Regions from separate parts of the Kosakonia sp. SMBL-WEM22 genome, predicted to be linked through region 1. Evidence: riboswitches for the same ligand, from Rfam matches in the RefSeq annotation. Region 1 holds a riboswitch; each other region holds the start of a gene.
What was found. A riboswitch is a leader RNA that binds a small molecule or an ion and turns the genes downstream of it on or off. The one in region 1 is predicted to bind thiamine pyrophosphate.

Region 1 (3,271 bases):
GCCCGCTTGCGCACGGGTTGCCTTATATTCCGGCAAATAGCGGCCTGCCTGGCGCATCATCCATACCGGCGTCATATCTACTGGCTGGCGCTGAAGCGCGCGCAGGTAACGATCGTTTTTCAGTTCGGTCATTGTCAGTTCCTCAAGCGTCAGGCCGCCAGTATATACACCTTATTCGCTCTCTGCCCGACACATCGCCACGGTATCCTCGATCAGGCGGCGCGCGACGGTACCCGGCGGCGGAAGCAGCGGCAGGTCGTCATAGCGATACCAGCCAGCATCAATTAGCTCTTTGGTATCAATGACGATCTCCCCGCTCTCGTACTCGGCCATAAAGGCAGTCATTAATGATTGCGGGAAGGGCCACGGCTGAGAGGTGACATAACGCAGGTTCTTGATTTTAATCCCGCTCTCCTCCATCACCTCGCGCGCTACCGCCTGCTCCAGCGTCTCGCCGACTTCAACAAATCCGGCCAGCACGGTATACACGCCATTGCGATGACGCGTATGCTGGGCAAGTAGTAGACTGTCATCGCGGCGAATAGCGACAATAATGCAGGGGGCAATTTGTGGATAGTAGCGTTCCCGGCAGTGGTCGCAGAGCATCGCCCATTCGGTTTTACTGGGGTGCATGGTGTGCCCGCAGTAGCCGCAAAACTTATGCGATCGGTAAAACTCGGCCAGCTGTACGCCGCGCCCGGCTAACTGGAACAGCGCGGTATCCTGATCGATCAGTAAACGTACCGATCCCATCTCGTGGGAACGCTGCTGGCGAACAAGCCAAACGCTCTCTCCCTGCCATTCGCCGATAATTTGCGCGGGTTGACCCACAAGATCGAAATTTCCTGCCTCTCCATGTGGTAATTCTCCAGCGGGCAACCATAATTTTTGTTCATGGCTGACTATCCACCAGCCACGGTGATGAGCTTCAAGAGTTTGTACCATTGCGCGACCTTAGCTTCACTGGCATGTTATTAACATTATTATTACATCATTTTTAATCTTACATTTTGCGGAGTCATTTATGCTGAACCAGTTAGAAAGCCTGACAGAACGACTGGGGGGAAGTAACAAGCTTGTCGATTTCTGGCTCAACGAGCGTAAGCAGCTTCTTATCTCCTATTACAACCTGGTGGGGATCAAGCCGGGCAAAGGATCGTACATGCAGCTCAACGAAAAAGCGCTGGATGATTTTTGCCATAATCTGGTTGAATATCTTTCCGCCGGTCATTTCACTATTTATGAACGCATCATCAAGGAAATGGAAGGTGCCAGCCCCCTTTTAGCGGCTACCCAGCTCTACCCACAGCTGGAGGCTAACACTGTTGAAATCATGAAACATTATGATTCCAGCCTCGAACAATCCATCGATGATGATAACTGCATGGAGTTCCAGCAGGCTCTCTCAGACATCGGTGAAGCGCTGGCGGCGCGTTTTACGCTGGAAGATCAGCTGATCACACTGGCGTACGACAACCAGCTCAGCGAAAGCGCCAATGATGAAAGCGGGATGGCGCGCCCGGCTTGAGTTCTTAAGCATTAACGCGTAGTTTAAAAAACAGTCCCCCGCTTCGGGCGGGGGTTTTTCTTGTCGGAGTGCCACTCTTTTACACCCACGCTTGCTGAAAGTTGAAGTGTAAAAAGGCTGAGACCGTTAATTCGGGATCCGCGGAACCTGATCAGGCTAATACCTGCGAAGGGAACAAGAGTAATCCATCCTCAACACCACCCTTACGGGCGGTTTGCTGCCATTACTCCATCCGTCGTCTGACAAGCCATCTCCTTTGACACTGGAATGAGCTATGTCTACTACTCAACGTTCACGCCGTGAACAACGCGCCCAGGCGCAACACTTTATCGATACGCTGGAAGGCACCGCTTTCCCCAACTCCCGCCGCATCTACCTCACCGGCTCACAGCCCGATATTCGCGTGCCGATGCGCGAAATCCAGCTCAGCCCGACGCTTGTCGGCGGCTCCAAAACCGCCCCGCAGTACGAAGAGAACGAAGCGGTGCCGGTGTATGACACCTCTGGCCCCTACGGCGATCCGGCGATTGCCATCAATGTGCAGCAGGGCCTGGCTAAGCTGCGCGCAGCGTGGATCGCGGCGCGTGATGATAGCGAAGAGCTGGACCATCGCAGTTCAGCCTATACCAACCAACGCCTGGCAGATGACGGCCTTGATGCCTTGCGTTTTAACGGCCTGCTGACGCCGCGCCGCGCCAAAGCGGGTAAATGCGTGACGCAGTTGCACTATGCCCGTTTGGGCATCATTACCCCGGAGATGGAGTTTATCGCCCTGCGTGAAAACATGGGGCGCGAGCGCATTCGTAGTGAAGTGCTGCGCCGACAGCACCCGGGCGAAGGGTTTGGCGCGCGGCTGCCGGAGAACATTACGCCGGAGTTTGTCCGCGCGGAAGTGGCGGCGGGCCGGGCCATCATTCCCGCCAACATCAACCATCCAGAATCAGAGCCGATGATCATTGGTCGCAACTTCCTCGTAAAGGTGAACGCCAATATCGGCAACTCTGCCGTCACCTCATCGATTGAAGAAGAAGTGGAGAAGCTGGTGTGGTCAACCCGCTGGGGCGCGGATACGGTGATGGATCTCTCCACCGGGCGCTACATTCATGAAACCCGCGAGTGGATCTTGCGTAATAGCCCGGTGCCGATCGGCACGGTTCCGATCTATCAGGCACTGGAGAAGGTCAACGGGATCGCTGAAGATCTGAGCTGGTCAGTCTTCCGCGACACCCTGCTGGAGCAGGCGGAACAGGGGGTCGACTACTTCACCATCCACGCCGGTGTGCTGCTGCGCTATGTGCCGATGACCGCGCAGCGCCTGACGGGCATTGTCTCGCGCGGCGGCTCGATCATGGCGAAGTGGTGCCTCTCGCACCACCAGGAGAACTTCCTCTACACCCATTTCCGTGAAATCTGCGAAATCTGCGCGGCTTACGATGTCTCTTTATCACTCGGCGACGGCCTGCGGCCGGGATCGATTCAGGACGCCAATGACGAAGCGCAATTCGCCGAGCTACATACGCTCGGTGAACTGACCAAAATCGCCTGGGAGTATGACGTGCAGGTGATGATTGAAGGCCCCGGCCATGTGCCGATGCAGATGATCCGCCGCAATATGACCGAGGAGCTGGAGAGCTGCCACGAAGCGCCCTTCTACACTCTTGGGCCGCTCACTACCGATATCGCGCCGGGTTATGACCACTTCACCTCTGGTATCGGCGCGGCAATGATTGGCTGGTTTGGCTG
Region 2 (3,271 bases), 1.1 Mb from region 1:
GCTGAGCGCCTGGTAGATGGCAAGCTCAATGGTGGTTGCCTGCGGGCCGCCGCCGAGCGACAGTACAGTGGCGAAACTGGCGAAGCAGAGCATAAAGATCAGCGCTGCCACCGGCGGGATCTGGCGGCGCAGCCAGGGCCACTCGACAAAGCGAAAGAAGGCCCAGCCGCGCATCCCGAGCTGGGCTGCCAGCTGGCGCTGCTCACCGGGGATCTGCTCCAGCGCTTGCAGCAGCAGGCGCGAGGCCATCGGCAGGTTAAAGAAGAGGTGCGCCAGCAGGATGCCCTGTAAGCCGTAGGGCGAAAAAGTCCACTCAATGCCGAGCATCTGGCAGAGCGCGGCGAGCCACCCCTGGCGACCATAGACGCTGAGAATGCCAAACACCGCCACCAGCACCGGCAGGATCAGCGTCATCGCGCACAGGCGCAGCAGCAACTGGCGGCCGGGAAAACGACGCCGATAGAGCGCACGGGCAAGGAAAATGGCGGGCACCACGGAGAGCAGGGCGGAGAGAAACGCCTGCCAGAAGGAGAAACGCACCACGTGCCACAGGTAGCTGTCCGACAAAAAGTCAGATATTCCTCCGACAGGTGCGTTTTGCCACAGCGCGAAAAAGGCTGCCAGCGCCACCGCCACCATCAGCGTGGCGGCGGTGAGGCCAGGAAGCAGCCAGCCGGGGATTAGCGGCTGACGGCGCGTTGCCACGAGGCTATCCATGCTGCGCGCTGGGCGGCCACCTCTTGCGGCGAGAATTGCAGCGAGGTTTGCGGTTTCTCAAGTTGGTCAAAACCGGCGGGCAGCGTGACGTTGCTCACCGGATACATCCAGTTGCCAGCAGGGATAGCGCTCTGGAAGGCGGGTGAAACCATAAATTTAAGGAATTTCTCCGCCAGCTCCGGCTGTTTGCTGGCGGCGGTGCGTGCCGCAACTTCAACCTGCAGGTAGTGGCCTTCGCTGAAGTTCGCCGCCGCGTAGTTCTCTTCCTTCTCTTCGATGATGTGGTAGGCAGGCGAGGTGGTGTAGCTCAGCACCAGATCGCTCTCGCCTTTCAAAAAGAGGCCGTAGGCTTCGCTCCACCCTTTGGTGACGGTAACGGTTTTGCCCGCCAGCTTTTGCCAGGCTTCAGGGGCTTTATCGCCATAGACTTTCTGCATCCACAGCAGCAGGCCGAGCCCAGGCGTGCTGGTGCGCGGATCTTCATAAATCACCCGCCACTTCTGGTCGCTTTCGACCAGCTCTTTCAGGCTCTTCGGCGGATTTTTCAGTTTGGTTTTGTCATAGACGAAGGCGAACCAGCCGTAATCGAACGGCACAAAGGTCTCATTGTTCCATCCGCCTGGCACCTTAACCGCGTCATCCGGCACGCCGCTTTTGGCGAAGAGTTTGGTCTGGGTCGCGGCTTCCAGCAGGTTGTTATCGAGACCGAGCACGACATCTGCCTTGCTCTTTTTGCCCTCCATACGCAGACGATTGAGCAGTGAGACGCCATCTTCCAGCGCCACGAACTTCAGCTCGCAGTTACAGTCGGCTTCAAAGGCTTTTTTTACCGCAGGGCCAGGACCCCATTCGGCGGCGAAGGAGTCATAGGTGTAGACGGTCAGGATAGGTTTAGCGAAAACGGGCGCGGCAACTAACAGCAGCAGTGACAACGATTTTTTTAACACTTTGCACCTCATAAATGGGTGGCAAAGGATTTTGAGAGAGCCTCAAATCCCTTCGCCGGCGTTATCCGGATCAGGTTCGACGGGTATTTTCTCAGCACGCGCGTGAAGCGCAGCACCCCGTTGAGAACGGCGCTATTGTAATGATTTGGTAAACAATCTGAAAGCATTACGGATCCGGCGGCGCAAACCAGGCCGATTTAAAGTCAAACCAGCCGAGGGTATTCATGCGCAGCCCGCGCATGGTGCGCTGCCCCTGGATGCGAAGCCAGTGATGGATCAGCGGTACAATCGCTTTACTCGCCAGCAGCTGTTGCGACCACATCGCCAGGTTCATCTCCCCGGCGCGCCAGCGCGCGGCGTCCGCCTGCCAGTCGCGCGGGATGCAGTGTTGCAGCAACGGCACTTCATAGAGGTTAGCGAAAACCGAGAAATCGAGCGGTAGCGTGAAGTTGGCGCTGTTAAGCCAGATATCGCTCTCTGTTTCGCCGCGGTGCCAGGCATCGTAATCCACCTCCTCAATCAGTAACTTAACGCCATGTTCTGCCAGCAGCGTGCTCATGGTGTGGGCGATGGCCTGGTGCTCGTTATGCTCGCGGTAGAAGGTGAGGGTCAGCGTCTCCAGCCCGGCGGGTTTCTCACCGCTGCCGGGGCGCGCGTGGTGCCAGCGCGGCAGTAAGCCGTAGGCGGGAAACCAGTAGCGCTGGTTCTGTTCGCTGGCGTGCCACAGCAGATTTGTTGGCGAGAGGATCCGGCTTACCCACTCGCGCACTGCCGGGTTTGCACCACGGCTGGATCGCGCGTCAAACAGCAAATAGTAGCAGCCCTCTTCGAGACGGCTCTCCACCGCTTTTTCGCCCTCGGTTGGCCCTTCAAGCGTCAGGCCGCAAGTGGTCTCATCTCCAACATCTGGTAACACCCAGACATTTACTTCATCAATCAGGGCGCGAAACCCAAAGTAATCCTCAAAGGCGTGGATTTTTAGCTGGTTGCGGGTGTTGCGCATTACCGCGTAAGGGCCAGTGCCAATCGGCTGGCTGGCAAAGTTCGCCAGCGTCTCCCACTCCTGCGGCAGGATCATTGCTGGCACGTGACCCATTAGCCACGGCAGCCAGCTGTCGGGCTGCAAGAGGTGAATGTCAAGGGTCCACGGCGTCGGCGAAACGATATCGCGGATATGGGAGTAGAGCGGCAGGGCGCTGGCACGCCGCAGGGAGGCGATAACATCCGCCATCTCCAGCTCGCGGCCGTGGTGAAAGTGGATGCCGGGGCGTAAGTAGAAGCGCCAGTGCAGGGGAGAGATCGCTTTCCAGTGGTGAGCAATATCGGCTTCCAGTTCCCCGTTTTCCTCATTTATGCGCGTCAGGGTGCTGAATATCTGCCGCGCCATATGGGTTTCGGAGCGGCGCAGCGGCGAGCCGGGCAGCAGGTTGCGCAGCGGGCGGTAGTAGAGCACGCGCAGGATGTGCCGCCCCTGGCGAAAACTGCGGCCAAGATGCGACACCAGCATCTGGCGCACCGCGGCTTTATCGCCCACCAGCTGCACCAGTTGATCGATGCGATCCTGCTCGAGCAGATCTTCCGCCCGCTGCTGCTGCAACGCCAGGCCG
Region 3 (3,271 bases), 1.5 Mb from region 1:
TTATGGCGTGGACGCAGCGCCGCCAGCGCCGCCGAGAGTGTGCAGCCTGTACCATGGCTGTTTTTAGTTGCAATACGTACGGTGGTAAAGCGCTGTGCGCCATCGCGAGTAAAGAGCCAGTCCGGGCTTTCGGCGTCGTCCAGATGACCGCCCTTCATCAATACCGCCTCACAACCGAGCGCTAACAGGGCTTCGCCCTGCTGACGCATCTCGCGCTCGCTGCGCGCGTGGGGCGCATCTAACAGCACAGCCGCCTCCGGCAGATTGGGCGTGATAAGTGAAACCTGCGGCAGTAAATGCTGGCGCAGGGAGGCAACCGCCGATGGGGATAACAGCGGATCGCCACTTTTCGCCAGCATCACCGTATCGAGCACTACATTGCGCACCTGGTAATGGCGCAAGCGCTCCGCCACCGCTTCCACAATATCCGTTTCGGCCAGCATGCCAATTTTGGTGGTGTCGATGCGTACATCGCTCAACACCGAGTCCAGCTGGGCGGCAACAAAAGCAGGCTCAATGCGGTACACCGACTGCACACCGCGCGTATTTTGCGCCACCAGCGCCGTGATCACTGAACAGCCATAAGCGCCCAGCGCCGAAAAGGTTTTCAAATCCGCCTGGATCCCCGCCCCGCCGCTCGGGTCGGTGCCGGCAATGGTTAAGGCATTAATCCGTTTCATCATACCCCCTCCCCATTTGCAGCCAGTGCATCAAGAAAGGCGGGGACGAAACTGCCAGGGCCAGCGCTCTGCTTCACCGCGCGGCTACCCGCCTGCTTCATTATCCGGCAGGCTGACGCAACGTTGAGGAGCCGCCCACCCGGTAAGGCGCAGCAGGCGGCCACTACCGCTGAGAGCGCGCAGCCGGTGCCAACCACGCGCGTCATCAACGGATCCCCGCCGCTGACGCTCAGGGTTTCTCTACCATCGGTGATGTAATCAATCTCTCCGCTCACAGCGACGACTGCGCCGGTCTGTTGTGCCAGCTGCTGCGCTGCGGGCACCGCCGCCAGCGCACTGTCGGTGGTATCGACGCCGCGCCCGCCGCCTGGCATACCGGCCAGGGCGAGGATCTCAGAGGCGTTGCCGCGAATGGCGGCCGGTCGCAGAGAGAGGAGTTGCTGGCAGAAAGTGGTGCGAAACGCGAGTGCGTCAACCGCAACGGGATCGAGCGTCCAGGGCGTTTGTGCCTGGTTGGCGCGCTCGATTGCGGCGCGCATGGCTTCTGCGCGCTCGCGCGTCAGCGTGCCGACATTGATAAGCAAGGCATCGGCAATGGCGCTGAACTGCTGCGCCTCTTCGCTATCGATAACCATCGCTGGCGATGCGCCGAGCGAGAGCAGCACGTTGGCGGTAAAGGTTTGTACGACGTCATTGGTCATACAGTGAACAAGTGGGGAGAGTGTGCGGAGTTGCTGTAACGCGTGTGCAGCGTGCACAGGATCAAGCAGGTCAGGTTGCATCTTTTTTGCTCCTGCCCGGCGTGAAGAAGGGATGCCGGGCAGGCATCTGACTTCCCTACGCTGGCATTATCCAGATCAGGTGGTACGGGTATTTCTCAGCCTTCACAAAGAAGGGCACCCCGAGTCATAACATCAATAAATTGTGGTGAAACCGTTCAGTAGCTTAATGCTGATAGATGACAGTGTAAATGCGCAGTTGCCAACGCGCTCAGTGGCGAATCTGCGCCAGCTCCGCTTCGGTAAGCCCGGTCATGCTCATCACCGTGCTGCGATCGAGGCCGTTTTGCAGCATCGCCCGGGCGATGCGGAGCGCCTCTTCTTTGCGCCCCTTCTCGATACCGCGCTGCTCGCCGATCTCAAGGCCTATTGCGATACCTATTTGTTCAAGCTGCTGTGCAATTGTCATTAATTGGTCCTCATGCTGTGGCGCCTTGAGCGCCAGTTCACGTACAAAGGCGTGCGCATCTGCTGCCTCGCCAACGTACACCAGGTAGTTTATCAGCGAAGCTAATTGCTGTCGTGTGATGTGTTCGTTCACTAACAGCGTCGCGAGGCGGTCCAGAATTTCGCTTAAATCGCGCTGATGGATATGTTTTTGTAACAGCGTCAGCGCCGCCATACTGCGGTGATTCATTATTTCGTTATCCGGGATGATCGAGACATCAACGAGCGGAAAGCTGCTGCTATAGAGCTCTTGTGCAGTTGTCGGGCTGACAAACAGCTCTAACCAGTTCGTTGACCAGGGATAAGGGGTGCGCTTGCCGGTATAAAAAAGCAGGGGAATAACTAACGGTAGCGATTTATGTCCGGCATCGAGGTGCCTCTGCATCGCGGCAATCGCGTAACGTAGTAACCTAAAGGCCATATGGCGATCGGGGGTAGATTGATGCTCAATCAATACATGAATATACCCCTACCCTGCGCGTGTTTTCAGGCTGTAGAGCACATCACTGTAATAAGCCCGCAGGTTCTCTTCAACGAAACTGCCTGACTCCAACTTTAGGGTGCGTAAATCGCAGAGTGCCAGTAAATGCGCGGGCAAGTGAATTTCGATAAAATCCCTGGCCGTCGTCGGGTTGGTCAGAAACTGTTTGAATGCCGCATCGTGCGGCGTGGGGGTGATCTTTTTTTTGCGTTGCGTGATCGTATCGGTCATGAAGGATTTGCCTCCCTGGCTTGCGTTCTTTCCCTCTAAATAACATTAAAACCTGACCACGCCCAGATGTGCTTTTTCCGAAAAAAATTAATTAACTTTTCCTTTTACTTCATCAGCTTATGTGCAATGACTTTTAACTGCTGGGCGATCTCCTGCAGGTTTGCGCTCTGCTCCTGCAATGCGCCGGTTGAGTGACGCACAATCAGCCGTGCGGGCAGCACGGATGAACTGCGGGCGGCGTCGCCGTGGCCGCTGTCGAGCAGACGACGCACCGCCTCTTTGCCCTGCAAATCGAGATCCAGCGAGACAGTAGTTAACGATGGGTGGAAGAAGGAGCTTTCATAGGTGTCGTCATAGCCGATTACCGATTTCTCGCCGGGAATGGCAATCTGATGTTGATGAAATGCGCTCAGCACGCCAAGCGCCATCTGGTCATTCCCCACCAGCACCGCGCTAAAGTTGGGCGTTTCGCGCAGCATCTGCAGTGCCCCGGCGTAACCGCTCTGGGCATCCCAGTTGCCGTGGAACACTTTCACCGGTTTCAGGCCGTAGCTATCAAGCGTATCCACCCAGCTTTTCAGCCGCAGTTTTGCCGAGACGGAGCTTTCCGGCCCCGCCAACAGCGCGATATCACGGTGCCCTAAATCATAGAG

Region 2: another riboswitch for thiamine pyrophosphate. It lies ahead of thiB (thiamine ABC transporter substrate binding subunit); the one in region 1 lies ahead of thiC (phosphomethylpyrimidine synthase ThiC).
Region 3: another riboswitch for thiamine pyrophosphate. It lies ahead of thiM (hydroxyethylthiazole kinase); the one in region 1 lies ahead of thiC (phosphomethylpyrimidine synthase ThiC).

The regions. Positions count from the first base shown of each region.
Region 1 is NZ_CP051488.1:4,756,678-4,759,948, forward strand. It holds gene hemE (uroporphyrinogen decarboxylase) at 1-132, opposite strand, end outside; gene nudC (NAD(+) diphosphatase) at 172-945, opposite strand; gene rsd (sigma D regulator) at 1,025-1,528, shown strand; TPP riboswitch at 1,583-1,719, shown strand; gene thiC (phosphomethylpyrimidine synthase ThiC) at 1,803-3,271, shown strand, end outside.
Region 2 is NZ_CP051488.1:854,091-857,361, forward strand. It holds gene thiP (thiamine/thiamine pyrophosphate ABC transporter permease ThiP) at 1-705, opposite strand, end outside; gene thiB (thiamine ABC transporter substrate binding subunit) at 681-1,664, opposite strand; TPP riboswitch at 1,694-1,794, opposite strand; gene sgrR (HTH-type transcriptional regulator SgrR) at 1,831-3,271, opposite strand, start outside.
Region 3 is NZ_CP051488.1:3,215,878-3,219,148, forward strand. It holds gene thiD (bifunctional hydroxymethylpyrimidine kinase/phosphomethylpyrimidine kinase) at 1-680, opposite strand, end outside; gene thiM (hydroxyethylthiazole kinase) at 680-1,462, opposite strand; TPP riboswitch at 1,498-1,594, opposite strand; partial or broken gene HF650_RS15485 (Rpn family recombination-promoting nuclease/putative transposase) at 1,671-2,618, opposite strand; gene HF650_RS15490 (LacI family DNA-binding transcriptional regulator) at 2,723-3,271, opposite strand, start outside.